DNA from 2 places in the Pseudomonas sp. HOU2 genome. Region 2 is predicted to be linked to the other one. Evidence: riboswitches for the same ligand, from Rfam matches in the RefSeq annotation. Region 2 holds a riboswitch; the other holds the start of a gene.
The links. Region 2 has a riboswitch for cobalamin ahead of cobO (cob(I)yrinic acid a,c-diamide adenosyltransferase). Riboswitches for the same ligand answer to the same signal wherever they lie in the genome.
Positions count from the first base shown of each region.

Region 1: linked by a shared signal. The riboswitch ahead of ABV589_RS27020 (CbtB domain-containing protein) and the one ahead of cobO (cob(I)yrinic acid a,c-diamide adenosyltransferase) in region 2 are both predicted to bind cobalamin.

Region 1 covers NZ_CP160398.1:6,009,913-6,020,539, reverse strand. The annotation lists gene ABV589_RS27045 (phospholipase D-like domain-containing protein) at 1-858, opposite strand, end outside; gene ABV589_RS27040 (VWA domain-containing protein) at 1,031-1,684, opposite strand; gene ABV589_RS27035 (AAA family ATPase) at 1,690-2,688, opposite strand; gene cobN (cobaltochelatase subunit CobN) at 2,832-6,695, opposite strand; gene cobW (cobalamin biosynthesis protein CobW) at 6,699-7,769, opposite strand; cobalamin riboswitch at 7,867-8,080, opposite strand; cobalamin riboswitch at 8,959-9,181, shown strand; gene ABV589_RS27020 (CbtB domain-containing protein) at 9,303-9,500, shown strand; gene ABV589_RS27015 (CbtA family protein) at 9,512-10,213, shown strand; gene ABV589_RS27010 (cobalamin biosynthesis protein) at 10,210-10,623, shown strand.
Region 2 covers NZ_CP160398.1:5,166,368-5,176,994, forward strand. The annotation lists gene ABV589_RS23430 (sorbosone dehydrogenase family protein) at 1-1,231, opposite strand, end outside; gene ABV589_RS23435 (hypothetical protein) at 1,300-1,884, opposite strand; cobalamin riboswitch at 2,048-2,279, shown strand; gene cobO (cob(I)yrinic acid a,c-diamide adenosyltransferase) at 2,361-2,972, shown strand; gene ABV589_RS23445 (cobyrinate a,c-diamide synthase) at 2,969-4,351, shown strand; gene bluB (5,6-dimethylbenzimidazole synthase) at 4,348-4,998, shown strand; gene cbiB (adenosylcobinamide-phosphate synthase CbiB) at 4,995-5,903, shown strand; gene cobD (threonine-phosphate decarboxylase CobD) at 5,896-6,888, shown strand; gene ABV589_RS23465 (cobyric acid synthase) at 6,885-8,336, shown strand; gene cobU (bifunctional adenosylcobinamide kinase/adenosylcobinamide-phosphate guanylyltransferase) at 8,485-9,006, shown strand; gene cobT (nicotinate-nucleotide--dimethylbenzimidazole phosphoribosyltransferase) at 9,003-10,058, shown strand; gene cobC (alpha-ribazole phosphatase family protein) at 10,055-10,627, shown strand, end outside.

The DNA.
Region 1 (10,627 bases), 840 kb from region 2:
ATTAGTGCTGCCGCACAGCACGGCCTGCGGTTGCCGCTGACCGGCGCCATCGACTCGGCTGAGGACGATGAATTTGTCGTGAAAAATATTGTGAGTGACCCGGCCCCGCTTGTTTGCCGCCGGCAATTGGGCAAGGTTCGCTTCGTTGAGGGTTGTATCCGGGTCCTCAGGCTGGGCGTGATACAGCACCCGCACCTGTACCCCTCGGGCGAACGCCGCGTTCACGGCATCGATGATCGCCTGCAACTGATACTCGTAAATCGCGATATCCAGCGCCCAATTGGCGTCCACGGCACGCTCGATGTACCCGAGCAATCGCTCCAGCAGTCCGTTCTCCAGCCACAGTCGTGCCGCGTCGGGCCAGGCTTCGATGGGCATGTTCTTGTTGGCGCTGATCTGCGCGTCGAGGTCGGGAAACTTGCGCTGGAAGGCCTGACTAGCGGCCACGGCACGGTTGAAGATCACGCTCTGGTTGGCTGGGTGGCCGTCGTCACTGGTGATGCTCAGCTCCAGTGATTCGCCCAGTTGCGGCGCATCCGCCGTGCCGTAGGCCAGATGCACGCGATAGTGCATCGTCGTGCCCGGATTGACCGCGTAATCGGCCCAGCGGAATTTCTGCAGCGGCGCTTTATCGCTGGGTGTGGCGTGATACTGGGGGAAGGTGTGCGACTTGCCGGGAAATGTCAGGCTGTTGAACAGGAACAACCACGGTTTGTCGCCCTGCTGCTTTTCGATGGCAAACCCGAGCAAGCCTTTGCGGCGGGGTTCGGCCAGGTCCATGGCGAGTAATACGCCGTTGGTGCCGGCGTAGGCTTTGACGCGAAAATCGTCCTGAGGATTGGCGACCAGTACCCGCATGATTCACTCCTTGTGATTGGGCTGGGGTGGAGCATAGAGCAGCGCTGCAAGTTTTGATGATATCCGTTTGAACCGAGGTGGCCTCTTCGCGAGCAAGCTCGCTCCCACAGGTAAAGCAGCGTTCACATTCCTTGTGGGAGCGAGCCCGCTCGCGAGGAGGCCTGTTCAGACTTCACACATCATCGATATGCCGATAATCCACATTCAGCGCCATCGCCAATTCTCGCGCCCGAGCCAGACGGATCGGCCCACGCTCGATGTCGATCAACAATCCCGGACACTCCAGCGGCGACAGCGGCGACAAGACTTTCAAACGCCCATCCGTCACCACCAGCAAGCGCTGCTGCTCCGCCGGAAAGCGCTTCTGTCGCTGTACCAGCCATTGCTGCGCCTGCATCAACGCTGACACCAACGGCGTGCCACCGCCAGCACCCAACGCCTCCAGCCAAGTGCGCAAGCCACTTGACGCCTTCAATCCTTGCACCTGCCATTTCGGCGCGCTGCCGCTGGCGGTCAGCAAGGCCAGCCGTGCGCGCTGACGATAAGCATCATCGAACAATTGCGCGAGCAAGCCCTTGGCATCGCTCAGCGACTGATGCCTACGGGTCGATGCCGACGCATCGACGATCACCAGCCACAATTCATGGGCAGAACGCGTGCGCAGCTGGAACTGCAAATCGGCGCGTGTCTGCGGCCGACCGTTGAGCAACGTCCCCGGCCAGTTCACCAGACCGCTGCGCGCAGCGTGGCGCTGGCCCTGACGTCCGTGGTCGAGTTGTCCGGCGCGGGGTCTGGCATTCGCCCCCGCGTCGGATCGGGGACGAATGCCGGTTACTTTTTTGGCCAGCTCGGCACTTCGCGACGGGCGCCGGTGGCCAGTGCCGGGGCGGGCATATCACCCCACTGGCCCTGCCCCTCGCTTGGTTCAGCCTGGGATTTGGCCGAGCTCTGTGCGGGCGATTGCGGACTCGACGAAGATGGCTCGCGACGGCGATGACGCAGGGCAAATTCAGCCACGGCGTCGATGTCCTGCTCGGCAATTGCTGAGGCGCCGCGCCATGCCGCATGCGCACGGGCCGCACGCAGCCAGACCAGATCGGCGCGCAAGCCATCGACACCCGCCGCAAAGCAACGCTCGGTGATGCTCGCCAACGCGTCGTCATCCAGCGCAATGCTCGCCAACAGGATGCGCGCCTGTTCGCAGCGTTCACGCAGCGCCTGTTGCTGTGCTTCCCACTGTGAGCAGAACGCTTGCGGATCGCTGTCGAAATCCAGTCGACGACGGATGATCTGCCCGCGCTCGGTCGGCGCGGTGTGACCGCTGAGGGCGACGTTCAGGCCGAAACGGTCGAGCAGTTGCGGGCGCAGTTCGCCCTCTTCCGGGTTCATCGTGCCGATCAACACGAATCGCGCCGAATGCCGATGAGAAATGCCGTCGCGCTCGATCAGGTTGGTGCCACTGGCCGCCACATCGAGCAGCAGATCCACCAGATGATCGGGCAGCAGGTTCACTTCATCGACGTACAGCACGCCGCCGTCGGCCTTGGCCAGCACGCCGGGGGAAAACTGCGCGCGCCCTTCACTCAGCGCGGCGTCGAGATCGAGGGTACCGACCAGACGTTCTTCGGTGGCGCCCAATGGCAGGGTGACGAATTGACCGCTGGCGAGCAGATCAGCCAAGCCACGGGCCAGGGTGGATTTGGCCATGCCGCGCGGGCCTTCGATCAGCACGCCACCGATTTTCGGGTCGATGGCGGTGAGGCACAGGGCGAGTTTCAGGTCATCGGCGCCGACCACGGCGGAGAGCGGGAAATGCGGGGTGTCGGTCATCTTCAATACTCGGTCATGGTCGGTGTGAATTCATTTCAATGTAGGAGTGAGCCTGCTCGCGATAGCGGTGGGTCAGCAACAAACAGGTTGGCTGATACACCGCTATCGCGAGCAGGCTCACTCCTACAAAATGTTGCGGTGTGTCAGGTATCTTCTTCTATATCCAGCAGCAGGTTTTCCAGGGCTTCTTTATACACGCCGGGTTCCTGCCACATCCCACGTTGTTGTGCTTCGAGCATGCGCTCGGTCATATCACGCAGCGCATGCGGATTGTGCTCGCGGACAAAATCGCGGGTCGCAGGATCGAGCAGATAGGCATCGGCCAGCAACGCGTACTGATGATCGTCAATCAGCTGCGTGGTGGCATCAAAAGCAAACAGGTTGTCGACCGTCGCCGCCAGTTCGAAGGCGCCTTTATAGCCATGACGCTTGACCCCGTCGATCCATTTCGGATTGGCCGCCCGCGAGCGGATCACCCGGTTCAGTTCTTCTTTCAGGGTGCGGATTTTCGGCAGATCCGGCTGGCTGTGATCGCCGTGATAACTGGCCGCCGCTTCCCCGCGCAAGGTTTCCACCGCCGCGAGCATGCCGCCCTGAAACTGGTAATAGTCGTTGGAATCGAGCAAGTCGTGCTCGCGGTTGTCCTGATTCTGCAGCACCGCCTGCACCTGACTCAGGCGCTGGGCGAACTGTTCGCGGGCGGCGGTGCCCTCGTCCGCCCCGCCGTACGCGTAGGCGCCCCAGTTCAGGTAGACCTCGGCCAGATCTTCGCGGCTCTGCCACAGGCGACCGTCGATCGCGCCCTGTACACCCGCGCCATAGGCACCGGGTTTGGCGCCGAAGATCCGCCAGCCGGCCTGGCGCCGCGCCGCGTCGGCATCCAGCCCCGATTGCAAAAGCGCCTCGCGTTCAGCGCGCACCTTCGCGGCCAGCGGATTGAGGTCATCCGGTTCGTCCAGCGCTGCCACCGCTTGCACGGCGGCGTCGAACAGCCGAATCAGATTGGCGAAAGCATCGCGGAAGAAGCCCGAGACCCGCAGCGTGACATCGACCCGTGGCCGGTCGAGCAGGCTCAGCGGCAGAATCTCGAAATCATCGACGCGCTGACTGCCGGTGGCCCATACCGGGCGCACGCCCATCAGCGCCATGGCCTGAGCGATGTCGTCACCGCCAGTGCGCATGGTCGCCGTACCCCACACCGACAGACCGAGCTGACGCAGGTGATCACCGTGATCCTGCAAATGCCGCTCGAGAATCAACGTGGCGGACTGGAAACCGATGCGCCACGCGGTGGTGGTCGGCAGGTTGCGCACGTCCACCGAGTAGAAATTGCGCCCGGTGGGCAATACGTCGAGACGGCCACGACTGGGTGCGCCGCTTGGGCCGGCGGGGACGAAGCGGCCGTTCAGCGCGTCGAGCAGGCCGCGCATTTCGGCGGGGCCGCAGGCGTCGAGGCGTGGGGCGACGACTTCGCGCAGGTTGTCCAGAATCGCGTTGACTTCGACCCTTCCTGCCCCTTGTGGGAGCGACGGTGCGACGATTCGACTTGCTCGCGAAAGCGTCGTGTCAGTCGACATTGATGTACCTGACCCACCGCTTTCGCGAGCAAGCTCGCTCCCACAGGGGATTTGTAGTGCTTGGGAGATCAGTTGAGTGGCGAATAGCTCCAGGCGTTCGCGGGTGTCGCCGGCGGTGCGCCAGATTTCGTCACTGACGTTTTGCAGCTCTATCGGGCGCGGGCCGTTCCACGGATCGGCCAATGCACAGTCCAGCGGATCAAACCCCAGCTCAAACGCCTTGGCCAACGCCCGCGGCAAACTCGATTGCGCGCCCTTGCCATCGCCTCGGGGAATGCGCAGCAAGGCCAGTAGCGTGTCGATGCGCAAACGCCCGGTCGGCGATTCGCCGAAAATGTGCAGGCCATCGCGGATCTGCGATTCCTTCAGATCACACAGATAGGTGTCCAGACGCGGCAGCCAGATTGCTGCATCGGCGTCGCTGTCCAGACCGGTGTCGAGTTGCAGTTCGCGATCGATCTGCGTCTCGCGCACCAGTTGCAGAATGTCGCGCTGCAGCTCCCGCGCACGACGCGGATCGAGCAGTTGCGCCTCGTAATATTCGTCGGCCAGCAGTTCCAGATTGCGCAGCGGGCCGTAGGTTTCGGCGCGGGTCAGCGGCGGCATCAGGTGGTCGATGATCACCGCTTGTGTGCGCCGTTTGGCCTGGGCGCCCTCGCCCGGGTCGTTGACGATAAACGGATAGATGTTCGGTAGCGGCCCGAGCAATGCGTCCGGCCAGCAATTCTCCGATAGACCAACGCCCTTGCCCGGCAGCCATTCGAGGTTGCCGTGCTTGCCGACGTGAATCACCGCGTGCGCGCCGTAGGTGTTGCGCAGCCAGAAATAGAACGCCAGATAGCCGTGGGGTGGCACCAGATCCGGGTCGTGATACACCGCGCTCGGATCGACCTGATAACCGCGCGCCGGCTGAATGCCGACGAAGGTCAGGCCAAAACGCAGCCCGGCGATCATCATCCGCCCGTCGCGACACATCGGATCGTTTTGCGGCGCGCCCCAGCGTTCCAGCACTGCCGCGCGATTGGCTTGCGGCAGCGCATTGAACATCGCCAGATAGGCGTCCATCGCCAGACTTTGCTGGCACGGACGCAAGTCGATGCTGTCGAGGTCGTTGCTGACGCCGCCGAGCAATTGCTGGATCAACGCGGTGCCGCTGTCCGGCAACTGCGCCGCCAGCGGAAAGCCTTCGGCCTGCAACGCCCGCAGGATATTCAACGCGGCCGCCGGCGTATCGAGACCGACGCCATTGCCGATGCGACCGTCGCGAGTCGGGTAATTGGCGAGAATCAGCGCGATGCGTTTTTCAGCGTTCGGCAGTTGCGCCAGATCGCTCCAGCGCCGGGCCAGTTCGGCGACAAAATCCATGCGCTCGGGTTGCGCCCGATAGCAGACCACGTCGGACTGACTGCGCTCACTGCGCCAGGCCAGATCCTTGAAGCTGATCGGCCGGCTGATGATGCGCCCGTCGAGTTCCGGCAAGGCGATGTGCATCGCCAGATCCCGTGGCCCCAGACCCTGCTCGCTGTCGCGCCAACCGGGTTCGTTGTCCTGGGCGCAGATCGCTTGAATCACCGGAATATTGCGCCGGAACGGCCGCAGATGCGGCGCTTCCGGGCTGGATTGCGCGAAGCCGGTGGTGTTGAGAATCACCGCCGCCTCGACCTCATCCAGCCAGTCCTCGACCACACTCAGACAGCCGGGTTCTTTCAGGCTGGCGACGGCGATCGGCAACGGATTGAGCCCCGCTGCCTGCAAGCGCTGGCAAAACACGTCAATGAACGCGGTGTTCGCCGCTTGCAAATGCGAGCGATAAAACAACACCGCCGCAACCGGTTGACCGGGCAGCCATTCGGCTTGCCAGTCGCACAGTGCGGCGGTGTTTTTCTGGGGGTGGTAAATCGCCGTACGCGGCAGCGCTTGCGGCTCGCCCCAGACGTAGTCGCGCGCCAACCAGCGGTTGGCCAGGCAATGGAAGAAGTCCAGCGCATTGCCCATGCCGCCCTGACGCAGGAACTGCCAGAGGCGGTCGCGATCTTCGGCGGGCACAGTGCTCAGGTCGCTGAGCTCCGGGTCGGGACGGTCATCGCCCGGCACCAGAATCACCTGCACGCCGCGTTCGGACAACTCCACCAGACGCTCGACGCCATAACGCCAGTAAGCGATGCCGCCGTGCAGCGAAATCAGAATGACCTTGGCGTGACGCAGCACCTCATCGACATACAGATCGACCGAGGCATGATTCTGCACCTGCATCGGGTTGGCCAGACGCAGGCTCGGATAATCCTCGGGCAACTGCTGCGCAGCTTCGGCGAGCAGCGCCAGGCTGGAATCGCCGCTGCACAGGATCACCAGTTCGGCGGGGGTTTGTCCAAGGTCGGCAATGTTGTCATCCGACACGAAACCGCCGGGCTGGGTCCTGAGCAGGTGCATGGCTTAAACGCTGAGCGCGGCGCGCAGTTGCGCTTCGAGGTGCGCGGCGTCGAGTTCCTGACCGATCAGCACCAAACGTGTGACGCGCGCTTCGTCAGCGCCCCACTGGCGGTCGAAGTGCTTGTCGAAACGCGTGCCCACACCCTGAATCAACAGGCGCATCGGCTTGTTCGGAATCGCCGCGAAGCCCTTCACGCGCAGAATGCCGTGCTGGACCACCAGTTGCGTCAGTGCATCGAGCAGCAGGCTTTCGTCGGCTTGCGGCAGTTCGATGGAGATCGAATCAAAGGCGTCGTGATCATGGTCATCGTGATCGTCATCACCGTCGTGGTGGTGATCGTGATGACTGTGGCGGCTGTCGATGTGTTCTTCGGAACCGGCACCGAGACCGATCAGCACGTCCAGTGGCAGGCGACCGTTGCTGGCTTCGATGATTTTTACAGCGGGCGGCAGTTCTTCAGCGACTTCCAGACGTACGCGAGCGAGGTCTTCAGGGCTGGTCTGGTCGGCCTTGTTGAGGATCACCAGATCGGCGCTGGCCAGTTGGTCGGCGAACAGTTCGTGCAGCGGCGATTCGTGATCCAGGTTCGGGTCAAGTTTGCGCTGGGCGTCGACCTGATCCGGGAACGCGGCGAAGGTGCCGGCGGCCACGGCCGGGCTGTCGACCACGGTGATCACCGCGTCAACCGTGCAGGCGCTGCGGATTTCCGGCCACTGGAAGGCTTGTACCAGCGGTTTTGGCAGGGCCAGACCGGACGTCTCGATCAGTATGTGATCGAGGTCACCGCGACGGGCGACCAGTTCGCGCATCACCGGGAAGAACTCTTCCTGAACCGTGCAGCACAGGCAGCCGTTGGCCAGTTCGTAGACGCGACCGGTGGCTTCTTCTTCGGTGCAACCGATGGTGCATTGCTTGAGGATTTCACCGTCGATACCCAGCTCGCCGAATTCGTTGACGATCACCGCGATGCGGCGGCCCTGAGCGTTGTCGAGCATATGACGCAGCAAGGTGGTTTTGCCCGAGCCGAGAAAACCGGTGACGATGGTGACGGGGAGTTTGGCCAGTGTTTTCATCGGATGCCCTTTGGCAAGGTGGCGGGCATACGGGACGAGATCCGCTGCGAGCGTGCGCGCGGAAGAATTCGCCACCGGATCACCCCGCCCGGTTGTAGTGAGAAATCTGTGACGAGGCAGGTCTCCTGGCTGACGGTGTTCAGGTTTTGAGCCTGGCGTTCGTTGCGCCTTCCCGCGGGCTCTGTGGATTGAGCTGGCAGTGGCGTGGCAACGAACTTCACCGTTCACAGTTGCGGGGGCAGCCGCGGCTTTGACCGCGTTCCCTTCTTAGCTTCGGCGTGGGCCGAAGAACCTCGAAGGTGCAAGGCTACGCATCGGGTGGTGACCGGTCAATGGTTGGATTGGGGGCATATCCGTTGCTTCGGGTGCTGCCGCTGGCGGTTTCGCTCTTACAGCGAGTCACCTTTTCCAAACGCCGAAAAGGTAACCCAAAAGGCTTTGCCCCGGCGTACGGCACTTCGCTGAGGCTCAGTGTTCCCTCGCTACGGTGTCCATCCGGGGGCATCGCCTATGGTTTGCTTCGCTGCACCTCCTCTCGATGTATGCGGCTTCGCCGCATGGCGCTGCGCGCCTACCCCCTGATGGACACCTACGCTCGGCCTGCCGAAGGGGCTGAAGATCAAAAGCCACATCAAGAGCCAGAGCCAATGCCAAAGCCAAAGCCAAAGCCAAAGCCAAGGCCAAGGCCAAGGCCAAGGCCAAAGCAGATCAAAAGATCACAGCCTTCGGCAGTTCCTACAGGGGATTGGGTGTATTCGGTTGGAAATTGGTCGGCTGTCAGGCCGCCATCGCTGGCAAGCCAGCTCCCACAAAAATCAACAGCAGATCGCACCCGCTTTTCACCACTCAACACGATGAGCGTTAGCTCGAGTAAAGCTTTTGATCTGAAGGCCCGTCGGCAGGCTGAGTGGAGGGATTTATCCGGGGGTGGGAGCGCAGCGACCGTTTGGCGCAGCCAAACACAGCGAGAGGAGGTGCAGCGAAGCAAACCGTAGGCGCTGCCCCCGGATGAATCCCGGAGCGAAGGAACCCGAGCCTAGGCGAGGGCCGAACGTCAGGGCATAGACCTTTTGGTTACTTTTGGGGCGTTTGCCAAAAGTGACCCGCCGTAAGGGCGGAACCGTAATCAGCAACACCCGCAGCAACGGATCCCCCCACAAAATTGACTACATTCCCCAACCCATGCTCTCCTACACAACTTGTTACGGGTGCCCTTCACAGGGTGAAACGGGAAACCGGTGAATCATGTGCTTTACTCAAAGCCATGTCAGTCCGGTGCTGCCCCCGCAACGGTAAGCGAGCGAAGCGTCAGATCCACTGTGCCAATGCGGCATGGGAAGGTGATGCTTGCAGGTCGGCCAGACGCCAACCCCTCGTGAGCCCGGAGACCGGCCCGCAACACACAGCACGCATGCTGCGTCGCTGAACATAACAAACCCGCGGTGGGCGGGCGCTGTTCGAACCTCTGCGTGCCTGACCCGCAGGGGTTTTCATGCGCTCTATTCACCCGCTGACACTCCAGAGGGAAGCGCCATGTCGATCATCAGCAGCACCGGCAGCAACACCGACAAAATCTCCAGCACCGCCACCTTGAGCCAACGCCTGACCGCCGCGATTGTCGCGTCGATCCTCGGCGCCAGCCTGGTTTACTTCGCCGGTTTCTCGCACATCGAAGCGGTGCACAACGCCGCCCACGATACCCGCCACAGCGCCGCGTTCCCGTGCCACTGAGACCTGCCGCCATGATCAAGCGTATTGCGCAAACCGCAGGTTTCACCGGGCTGCTGGCCGCCCTGTTGCTGACCTTGCTGCAAAGTTTCTGGGTCTCGCCACTGATTCTGCAGGCCGAAACCTTCGAGAAATCCGAACCGGTGGCCGTTCACCAACATGCCGACGGCGCCATGGCCGGGCACACTCACGACGCCGAAGCCTGGGAACCGGAAGACGGCTGGCAACGCGTGGTCTCGACCACCGGTGGCAATCTGGTGGTGGCGGTCGGTTTCGCCCTGATGCTCGCCGGCCTGTACACCCTGCGGGCACCGACCAAAACCTCACAAGGTCTGCTCTGGGGTCTGGCCGGTTACGCAACTTTCGTGCTCGCGCCGACCTTGGGCCTGCCGCCTGAACTGCCGGGCACAGCCGCAGCCGATCTGGCGTCGCGGCAGATGTGGTGGATCGGCACCGCCGCATCCACCGCTGTTGGTCTGGCCCTGATCGTGTTCAGCCGTCATTGGTTGATGAAGCTGCTGGGCGTGGCGATTCTGGCTATGCCGCACGTGATCGGCGCACCACAACCGGAAGTGCATTCGATGCTCGCTCCGGAAGCGCTGGAAGCCCAGTTCAAAATCGCTTCGCAGTTGACCAACGTGGCGTTCTGGCTGGCCCTGGGCCTGATCAGCGCCTGGTTGTTCCGCCGCAAAAGCGATGGTCAATACCACGCATGACCGATGACCGCGCAGCGCCGACCTTCGTGGTTGGCCTGGGCTGCCAGCGCGGCTGCCCGGCCAGCACGCTGCGCGCGTTACTCGATCAGGCATTGCAGGCGCATCGCATCGAGCTGGAAGCGGTCAAGGCCCTGGCGAGCATCGACTTGAAGCGCGATGAGCCGGGCTTGCAGGAACTGGCCGCACAACTTGCGTTACCACTGTTGTATTTCAGCAGCGACGAACTGGCCAGTTACCAGCAGCGACTCAGCCACCATTCGCAGATCGCCTATGAGCGCACCGGCTGCTACGGCGTGGCGGAAAGTGCCGCCCTGGCCCTTGCCGAGCAGTTGATTCAGGCACCGGCAAAACTGCTGATTTCCCGGCAAAAATACGCTCAGGCAACCCTGGCATTGGCCGGCGCTGCGTAAAATC
Region 2 (10,627 bases):
CTACCGGGCGACCCAAGGCGTTTTCGTCCTTGTCGAGGAAACCGGTCAGCACATCCACCGGTGCTCCGTTCGGCTTGCCGGCGGCGAACGGGACGAAAATCACTTTATAGCCACTGTGCGGTTTGCGGTTCCATGAGCCGTGCTGGCCAATGAAGGCGCCTTCCTTGAACTGCGCCGGCAGGCTGTTGCCTTCGGCGAAGGTCAAGCCCAATGAAGCGGTATGCGGGCCGACGGCGTAGTCCGGGGCGATAGCCTTGGCCACCAGATCCAGATTCTGCGGCTTCACCCGCACATCCACGTGCTGTCCGTAATAGCTGAATGGCCAGCCGTAGAAGCCGCCGTCCTTGACCGAGGTGATGTAATCCGGCACCAGGTCGCTGCCGATCTCGTCACGCTCGTTGACCGCTGTCCACAACGCGCCACTGGTGGGCTCCCACGCCAGGCCGTTGGGGTTGCGGATGCCCGAGGCGAAGATCCGGTGATTGCCGGTGGCGCGATCGACTTCCCAGATCGCCGCGCGACCTTCTTCTTTATCCAGACCATTCTCGCCAACGTTGCTGTTCGAGCCGACGGTGACGTACAGCCTGCTGCCGTCCTTGCTGGCGACGACGTTTTTCGTCCAGTGGTGGTTCAGCGTGCCGCCCGGCAAGTCGGTGACTTTGATCGGCTGGGTTTTGATCTCGGTCGCGCCGGGTTCGTAGTGGAAGCGCAGCAGGCGATCGGTGTCGGCGACATACAGGTCATTACCGACCAGGGTCATGCCGAACGGCGAGTTGAGGTTTTGCAAGAACACCGTGCGGGTCTCGGCCACGCCGTCGTGGTCGGCATCGCGCAACAGGGTGATGCGATTCGGGCTCGGCACGCCAGCGCCGGCCTTGCCCATGACTTTCTTCATCACCCAGCCACGAATGCCGCTGCTGTCGTCAGGCTTGGGTGGCGCGTTGGTTTCCGCCACCAGCACATCACCGTTGGGCAGCACGTAGAGCCAGCGCGGGTGATCGAGGCCTTCGGCGAATGCGGCCACTTGCGTGCCGGCCGCGGCGGTCGGTTTACCACCCGCAGGCCAGCCGATCGCCGGGGCGATGTTCACCGTCGGGATCAGGGTCTTGTTCGGTTCGGGCAGTTTCGGTGACGGGCCGGTGCCGTCGGAGACTTGCAGGCTGGAGGATTCACCACAGGCGGTGAGCCCTCCGGCGAGGGCGATGACGAGAGCGAGCTGGGACTTGCGCATTACTGATCTTCCCTATGAATGCATTGACCTAATCATAGAGAAGCACAGGCGTGCGATGGTTCAACCGCTCAACCGCGGGCCTCTTTGAACAGCACGGCGATGCCCGGATGATAATTGCCCGCTTCGCTGCGCAATTTGCGGTAGGCGTAGGGGAAATACCAGGCCACTGCGCAGCTATGTTCCTTTTGCAGGTCGTCGACCATGTCCTGCAGTTCTTCGGGGCTGGCGCTGTGCTGGGCCTTTTGCGGGGCGACGAACAGGCAGCCGAGCTTGAGGTCGCTGGCAAAACTGATGCGTTTGGCATCGCTGGTGATGTCCAGCAGGGTCTGGGTCAGGTTGAGATTGTTGACCCGCGGCCAGCGCTGGGTGGCCTGAAGGTAGGCGCGGTCTTCAGGCCCGGCAATGAACAGATCGGCGCGGGCATTGCGCTCGCCGTCCTCGTTCTGCTTTCGGGTCGAGGTATCACAAAGGGTCACCAGCTCGGCCATCCATGCCGCCGCAGAGAGCAAGCCGAGATTGGCTTTCTCGTCATGCCAGTAAGGGGTGTCGTTGTCGCCGCGAATGGCGTTGTAGCGGTCGATACAGTCAAACCAGCGTTCGAGCATCGGGCGCAGGAATTCCAGGCGCGGGTTGCTGATGATCATGCCTTGCATCGTCATCATCCTTATTGTTGTGATGGGCTTTTTCGAGAAAAGCATGGCTCTTTGATATCATTTGTATCAGTGTGGCACAAGAATGGCGCCAGATAATTGATCGACGGCAGTTATTCGCCCGACGGCCCCCTCTTTAATTGACGCTCCACCCCCAACCCTCTAACCTTCGCGGCTTGTTTCAGGTGCTCTGTGACGCGTGTCGACAGAGTGAAACAGGGAAGCCGGTGAGGGTTGTCTTCAGGTGAAGAACGATCACGATCCCGGCGCTGCCCCCGCAACGGTAAATGAGTGAAAACTGCGCATTGAGCCACTGTGTCGACCGACGCGGGAAGGCGCGCAGTCTGGCGATTCGCCGCTCATGAGCCCGGAGACCGGCCTGATCCATCCAGCGGCATCACGGTGGGCGATGCCAGGCTTTTTGCCGTCTATTCTTGTGCCTGCCCGCCGTTATCCAGCCTCAACGGAGAGCTCCCCTCATGACCGATTCCCCCGAGCGCGACGAACGCCACCTGGCGCGTATGCAGCGTAAAAAAGCCGTGATCGACGAACGCATCGCCAATTCGCCTGACGAGTGCGGCCTGGTGCTGGTGTTGACCGGCAATGGCAAAGGCAAAAGCAGCTCGGCGTTCGGCATGCTTGCCCGCGCCATGGGCCATGGCATGCAGTGCGGCGTGGTGCAGTTCATCAAGGGCCGCAACAGCACTGGCGAGGAGCTGTTCTTCCGCCGCTTCCCTGAACAAGTGCGTTTTCACGTGATGGGCGAGGGCTTCACCTGGGAAACCCAGGATCGCCAGCGTGACATCGCCGCCGCCGAAGCCGCGTGGGCCGTGTCCCGCGAGCTGCTGCGTGATCCGTCGATCGGCCTGGTGGTGCTGGATGAGCTGAACATCGCGCTCAAGCACGGCTACCTCGATCTGGATCAGGTGCTCAGCGATCTGCAGGCACGTCCGCCGATGCAACACGTGATCGTCACCGGTCGCGCGGCCAAGCCGGAAATGATCGAAATGGGCGATACCGTCACCGAAATGGGCATGCTCAAACACGCCTTCCAGGCCGGCATCAAAGCGCAGAAAGGCGTCGAACTTTGAATCAACCACGTCACTGCCCGGCGGTACTGATCGCCGCGCCGGCCTCCGGTCAGGGCAAGACCACCGTCACCGCCGCACTCGCGCGCTTGCATCGCAATCAGGGGCGCAAGGTGCGCGTGTTCAAGTGCGGCCCGGACTTCCTCGACCCGATGATTCTCGAGCGCGCCAGCGGTGCGCCGGTGTATCAACTGGACATGTGGATGGTCGGCGAGCAAGAAAGCCGCCGCCTGTTGTGGGAAGCCGCCGCCGAAGCCGATCTGATCCTGATCGAAGGTGTGATGGGCCTGTTCGACGGCACGCCGTCCAGCGCTGATCTGGCGCGGCATTTCGGTGTGCCGGTGCTCGGCGTGATCGACGGCACCGCCATGGCCCAGACCTTTGGCGCCCTGGCTTTGGGGCTGGCGCGTTATCAGCCGGACCTGCCGTTTGCCGGCGTGCTGGCCAACCGCGTCGGCACCTTGCGTCATGCGCAATTGCTCGAAGGCAGCCTCACCGAAGGCTTGCGCTGGTACGGCGCGCTGTCCCGGGAAACCGGGATCGAGTTGCCGAGCCGGCACCTAGGTCTGGTGCAGGCCAGCGAACTGAATGACCTCGACCTGCGTCTCGATGCCGCCGCCGAAGCCTTGGCCAGCAGTTGCGAGGTAGCGCTGCCACCTGCCGTGGAATTCGCCGCGCCTGAAATGATTCCTGCCGAACCGCTGCTCGACGGTGTGCGCATTGCCGTCGCTCGCGACGAAGCCTTTGCCTTCACCTACGGCGCCAGCCTCGACCTGCTGCGGGCGATGGGCGCCGAGTTGAGCTTCTTCTCGCCGATCCGCGATACGCAGTTGCCCGAAGCCGACAGTCTGTATCTGCCCGGTGGCTACCCGGAATTGCACCACGTCGCGTTATCGCAAAACACCGCGATGCTCGATGCGATCCGTACGCACCACGCCGCCGGTAAACCGCTGCTCGCCGAGTGCGGCGGCATGCTCTATCTGCTCGACGCGTTGACCGATGTCGACGGCACCCGCGCCGAACTGGTCGGCCTGCTGCGCGGTGAGGCGGTGATGCAAAAACGTCTGGCGGCACTGGCGCTGCAAGCGGTGGATTTGCCGGAAGGTTCGTTGCGCGGTCACACCTATCATCATTCCCTGACCAGCACCGAACTGACCCCGATTGCCCGGGGCATCAGCCCCAATGGCGGGCGCGGGGCCGAAGCGGTTTATCGGGAAGGGCGGATGACCGCGTCTTACGTGCATTTCTACTTTCCGTCGAATCCGACGGCGATTGCTGCATTGTTAGCGCCAGATCTCGAGGCCGCCTTCGCGAGCAAGCTCGCTCCCACATTGGATCACCTAACCCCTGTGGGAGCGAGCCTGCTCGCGAAGAGGCCATGACCGACAACGCCTATTCCGAGGCCGAACGCGCAGCCGTCTACCGAGCCATCGCCGAACGCCGCGACATGCGCCACTTCACCGGCGGCACGGTCGAACCGGAGCTGCTGCGCCGCCTGCTCGAAGCCGCGCATCAGGCGCCCAGCGTCGGCCTGATGCAGCCGTGGCGCTTCATCCGCATCAGCGATCGCGCCTTGCGCGGGCAGATCCAGAACCTCGTCGAAGAAGAGCGCATCCGCACCGCCGAGGCCCTCGGCGAGCGCAGTGACGAGTTCATGAAGCTCAAGGTCGAAGGCATCAACGACTGCGCCGAAGTGCTGGTCGCGGCGCTGATGGACGATCGTGAAAAACACATTTTCGGCCGCCGCACGTTGCCGGAAATGGACATGGCCTCGCTGTCCTGTGCGATCCAGAATCTGTGGCTGGCGGCCCGTGCCGAAGGACTGGGCATGGGTTGGGTCTCGCTGTTCGAACCGCAGGCACTGGCCGATCTGCTGCAGCTGCCGGTCGGGGCCAAACCGCTGGCGGTGTTGTGTCTGGGGCCGGTCGAGGCATTCTATCCGGCGCCGATGCTGGTACTCGAAGGGTGGGCGCAGGCGCGGCCGCTCAATGAGTTGCTGTACGAAAATTATTGGGGAGTGAATCAATGAGTGTGGCGTTGTTGAGTGTCGCCGCGGTTGCGCTGGATGCGCTGCTGGGTGAACCGAAACGCTGGCATCCGCTGGTGGCGTTCGGCAATTTTGCCGGGCGCATCGAGCGCCGTTTCAACGCGGGCGGGCGCGGCTGGCGCAGTCACGGGGTCACCGCGTGGGTGATCGCGGTGCTGCCGCTGACGCTGCTCGCCACGGCGTTTTCCTGGGCGCCGTATATGGGCTGGATCGTCGAGATTCTGGCGCTGTATTGCGCCCTCGGCATGCGCAGCCTCGGCGAACACGTCGAGCCCGTGGCCAAAGCCCTGCGCAGTGATGATCTGGAAGAAGCACGCAAGCGTGTTGGCTATCTGGTCAGCCGCCAGACCAGCGAACTGGACAGCACCGCTGTTGCGCGCGCGGCCACCGAGTCGGTACTGGAGAACGGCAGTGACGCGGTGTTCGCCGCGCTGTTCTGGTTTGTCGTGGCCGGTGCGCCGGGGGTGGTGCTTTATCGCCTGAGCAACACGCTCGACGCGATGTGGGGCTATCGCAACGAGCGCTTCGAGCGCTTCGGCTGGTGCGCGGCAAAGATCGACGACGTGCTCAACTACATTCCGGCCCGGCTGGTGGCGCTGACCTACGCGCTGCTGGGCAACACCCGGCTTGCATGGAAATGCTGGCGCAGCCAGGGCCCGCAATGGGACAGCCCGAATGCCGGTCCAGTGATGGCGGCCGGTGCCGGCGCGTTGAATGTCGAACTGGGCGGCCCGGCGATCTATCACGGCGAACTGCACGAGCGTCCGCAACTGGGCGAAGGTCCGCCGGCGGATGCCGATTCGATTGATCGCGGCTGGCAATTGGTCCAGCGCGGGGTATGGTTATGGCTGCTGATTCTCTGCGTGGGGGCTGAATTCTATGCTTGAGCACGGTGGCCGGCTGCGCAAGGCTGCACTCGATTACGGGATTGCCGAAGCCGACTGGCTCGATCTGTCCAGCGGCCTCGCCCCTTGGCCGTTTGAGGTGCCGCCTATTCCGTTGCGCGCCTGGGCACGTTTGCCGGAAACCGACGACGGCCTGGAACAGGCTGCGTGCGATTACTACGGCGCCTCGCAGGTGCTGCCGGTGGCCGGTTCGCAGATGGCGATCCAGTTGCTGCCGCGTTTGCGCCGCGCCGGCAAGGTCGGAGTGTTGTCGCCATGTTATGCCGAGCACGCCGAGGCCTGGCGGCGCAGTGGTTACATCGTGCGCGAAGTGCTGGAGCAGGAAGTCGAATTCTTTCTCGACAGCCTCGACGTGCTGGTGGTGGTCAATCCGAACAACCCCACCGGCCTGAGCCTGACCCCGGCGCGGCTGCTCGACTGGCACGCGCGGCTGGCTCAGCGTGGCGGCTGGCTGGTGGTCGATGAAGCGTTCATGGACAACACGCCGCAGCTGAGTCTGGCGCCGCATGCCCACCAGATCGGATTGATTGTGCTGCGTTCGTTCGGCAAGTTTTTCGGTCTGGCCGGGGTGCGTCTGGGCTTTGTGCTGGCCGAGCGCAAGTTGCTCAGATTGCTCGCGGAACAGGTCGGACCCTGGGCGGTCAGCGGGCCGACGCGGGTGCTCGGTCAGGCCTGCCTGCAAGACACCGAAGCGCATACCCGGCAACGTATTCGCAGCGACGAGGCCAGCGAACGTCTGGCGCTGTTGCTGGAGCGCTACGGCTTCAAACCCCACGGTGGTTGCGCGCTGTTTCAGTGGCTGATCACCGAACACGCGGCGGCGCTGCACGAATTCATGGCCCGACGCGGCATCCTTCTGCGCATCTTCACCCACAACAGCAGCCTGCGTTTTGGCCTGCCTGCCAACGCCGCTGAAGAGGCGCGCCTCGAACAGGCGCTGCAAGCTTTCGCCAAGGAAATCCAATGACAACCTTGATGGTTCAGGGCACCACCTCCGATGCCGGTAAAAGCACGCTGGTGACGGCGCTGTGCCGCTGGGCCACCCGTCAGGGCGTGGCAGTGGTGCCGTTCAAACCGCAGAACATGGCGCTCAACAGCGCGGTGACCGCCGACGGCGGCGAGATCGGCCGGGCGCAAGCGGTGCAGGCGCAAGCCGCGCATCTCGAACCGCACACCGACATGAACCCGGTGTTGCTCAAGCCCAACAGCGACACCGGCGCGCAGGTAATCATCCATGGCCGCGCGGTCACCAGCATGAACGCGGTGGCGTATCACGACTACAAAGCCATCGCCATGCAAGCGGTGCTCGCGTCGCACGAGCGGCTCAGCGCGGCGTATCCGCTGGTGATGGTCGAAGGCGCTGGCTCGCCGGCCGAGATCAATCTGCGTGCCGGGGACATCGCCAACATGGGCTTTGCCGAGGCGGTGGATTGCCCGGTGCTGCTGATTGCCGACATTAATCGCGGCGGGGTGTTTGCGCATCTGGTCGGCACCCTTGAGTTGCTGTCGCCGAGCGAACAGGCGCGGGTCAAAGGCTTCATCATCAACCGCTTTCGCGGCGACATTGCTTTGCTGCAACCGGGCCTCGACTGGCTGCAACAGCGCACCGGCAAACCGGTGGTCGGTGTGCTGCCGTACGTGATGGATCTGCACCTGGAAGCCGAGGACGGCATCGATCAGCGCCAGACCGACAAGGCCGAGCAAGTGCTGAAAGTGGTGGTGCCGGTGCTGCCGCGCATCAGCAACCACACCGACTTCGATCCGCTGCGTCTGCATCCGCAGGTCGATCTGCAATTCATCGGCCCGGGGCAGGCGATTCCTGCCGCCGACCTGATCATCCTGCCGGGCTCGAAAAGCGTGCGCAGCGACCTCGCGTATCTGCGCGCCAACGGCTGGGACGCAGCGATCAATCGGCACTTGCGTTACGGCGGCAAGTTGCTGGGGATCTGCGGCGGTCTGCAGATGCTCGGCGAGCAGGTGCACGATCCGCTGGGTCTGGAAGGCGCGCCGGGTTCGAGTGTCGGTCTGGGTTTGCTGGCGTTCGAAACCACGCTGGAAGCCGAGAAGCAATTGCGCAATGTCCGTGGGCATCTGGCGCTGGAAAACGCTGAGGTCAGTGGCTATGAAATCCATGCGGGCGTGACGGTGGGGCTGGCGCTGGAGAACGCTGCGGTGCATCTGGATGACGGTCGTTGCGACGGCGCGATGAGTCTGGACGGGCAGGTGTTCGGCACTTATCTGCACGGCTTGTTCGAGTCGCCGCAAGCCAGTGCCGCGTTGCTGCGCTGGGCCGGGTTGAGCGATGTGCAGGAGGTGGATTACCACGGCTTGCGCGAGCGCGATATCGAGCGGCTGGCGGATCTGGTGGAGCAGCATCTGGATACCGGGCTGCTGCGTCAGCTCTGCGGGATTTGAGCGGCCTGTCCAGGCCCCATCGCTGGCAAGCCAGCTCCCACAGGGTTCGATGTCGGATACATATTTTGTGAACACAGCTGAACCCTGTGGGAGCGGGCTTGCCCGCGAAGGGGCCGGTGATCTCACTAAACTTTTTCTGGATAAAAAAATGCTCCAACTGATCCTCGGCGGCGCCCGCTCCGGCAAAAGTCGCCTGGCGGAAAAACTCGCCAGCGACAGCCATCTGGCGGTCACTTACATCGCCACCAGCCAACCGCTGGACGGCGAAATGAACGCGCGCGTCGCCCATCACCGCGCCCGGCGTCCGGCCGAATGGGCGCTGATCGAAGAGCCGCTGGAACTGGCCCGCGTCCTGCGTGAAAACGCCAGTGCCGAGCGTTGCCTGCTGGTGGATTGCCTGACCCTGTGGCTGACCAATCTGCTGATGCTCGATGACGCCGCGCGTCTCGCCGCCGAGCGCGAAGCCCTGCTGGACTGCCTGGCGTCATTGCCGGGAGAAATCATTTTTGTCAGCAACGAGACCGGAATGGGTGTCGTGCCGCTGGGCGAATTGACTCGCCGCTACGTCGATGAAGCCGGTTGGCTGCATCAAGCTCTGGCCGAGCGTTGTCAGCGAGTCGTTCTGACCGTCGCCGGCCTGCCCCTGACCCTGAAAGGACCTGCGTTATGACCCAAGCGTGGTGGTTGAACCCGTGCCAATCCGTGAGTGCCGAGATCGTTGAGCAAGCGGCGGCGCGCCAGCAACAACTGACCAAACCAGCCGGCTCCCTCGGTCGCCTCGAAAGCGTGGCGGTGCAACTCGCCGGGTTGCAGGGGCAGATCAAGCCGACGCTGGAGCAGGTCTGGATCGCGATTTTTGCCGGTGATCATGGCGTGGTCGCGGAAGGCGTTTCGGCGTTCCCGCAGGAAGTCACCGGGCAGATGTTGCTGAACTTTGTCAGCGGCGGTGCGGCGATCAGCGTGTTGGCGCGGCAGCTCGATGCGCAGCTGGAAGTGGTCGATCTGGGCACCGTGACTCCGACGTTGAATCTGCCGGGTGTGCGTCATCTGAACATCGGCCCGGGCACGGCGAATTTCGCCAAGGGCGCGGCGATGACCCAGGCACAGGGCGAACTCGCGTTGCAGGCCGGTCGCGACAGCGTGCTACGCGCCAAAGCGGCTGGCGCGCAGTTGTTCATCGGCGGCGAAATGGGCATCGGCAACACCACTGCCGCCAGTGCGCTGGCGTGTGCCTTGCTCGACTGCCCGGTGGCGCATCTGACCGGTCCCGGCACCGGGTTGAACGCCGAAGGCGTCAGCCATAAAGCACAAGTGATCGAGCGCGCACTGGCGCTGCACGCGGCACAGCGCGGCGATGCGTTGCAAACCCTGTTCAACCTCGGCGGTTTTGAAATCGCTGCACTGGTCGGCGCGTACCTGGCCTGTGCCCAGGAAGGCGTCGCGGTGCTGGTCGACGGCTTTATCTGCACGGTCGCCGCGTTGGTCGCGGTGCGGCTGAACCCGGCCTGCCGCGAGTGGCTGCTGTTCGGTCATCGTGGCGCCGAGCCGGGCCATCGTCATGTGCTGGAAACCCTTAACGCCGAACCGTTGCTGGAGCTCGGCCTGCGTTTGGGCGAGGGCAGCGGGGCGGCGTTGGCCGTGCCGCTGTTGCGTCTGGCCTGTGACCTTCACGGGCAGATGGCGACGTTCGCCGAAGCCGCGGTGGCGGATCGTCCGGCATGACCTTGCGTCTGGACCTGCTGCGCCACGGTGAGACTGAGCTGGGCGGCGGTTTGCGCGGCAGCCTCGATGATGCGCTCACCGAAAAAGGCTGGGCACAGATGCGTGCCGCCGTGGTGGCGGGCGGGCCATGGGATCGATTGATCAGCTCGCCGCTGCAGCGTTGTGCGCGGTTTGCCGCCGAGCTGGGTGAGCAACTGAATCTGCCGGTTCATTTGGACAAGGATCTGCAAGAACTGCATTTCGGCGCCTGGGAAGGGCAGAGCGCGGCGGCACTGATGGAGACCGATGCCGAGGCGCTGGGGCTGTTCTGGGCCGATCCATATGCCTTCACGCCACCACAGGGTGAGCCGGTCAGCGATTTTGCTGAACGTGTGCTGGGCGCGGTTGCGCGGTTGCATCAGGCCTATGCCGGTGAACGTGTTTTGTTGATCAGTCATGGCGGCGTGATGCGCCTGTTGCTGGCGCAGGCGCGTGGCCTGCCGCGTGAGCAGTTGCTCACTGTCGAAGTCGCGCATGCTTCGCTGTTTGCGCTCAGCATCGAAGCCGATGGCGTGCTCAAGGAAGGTCAC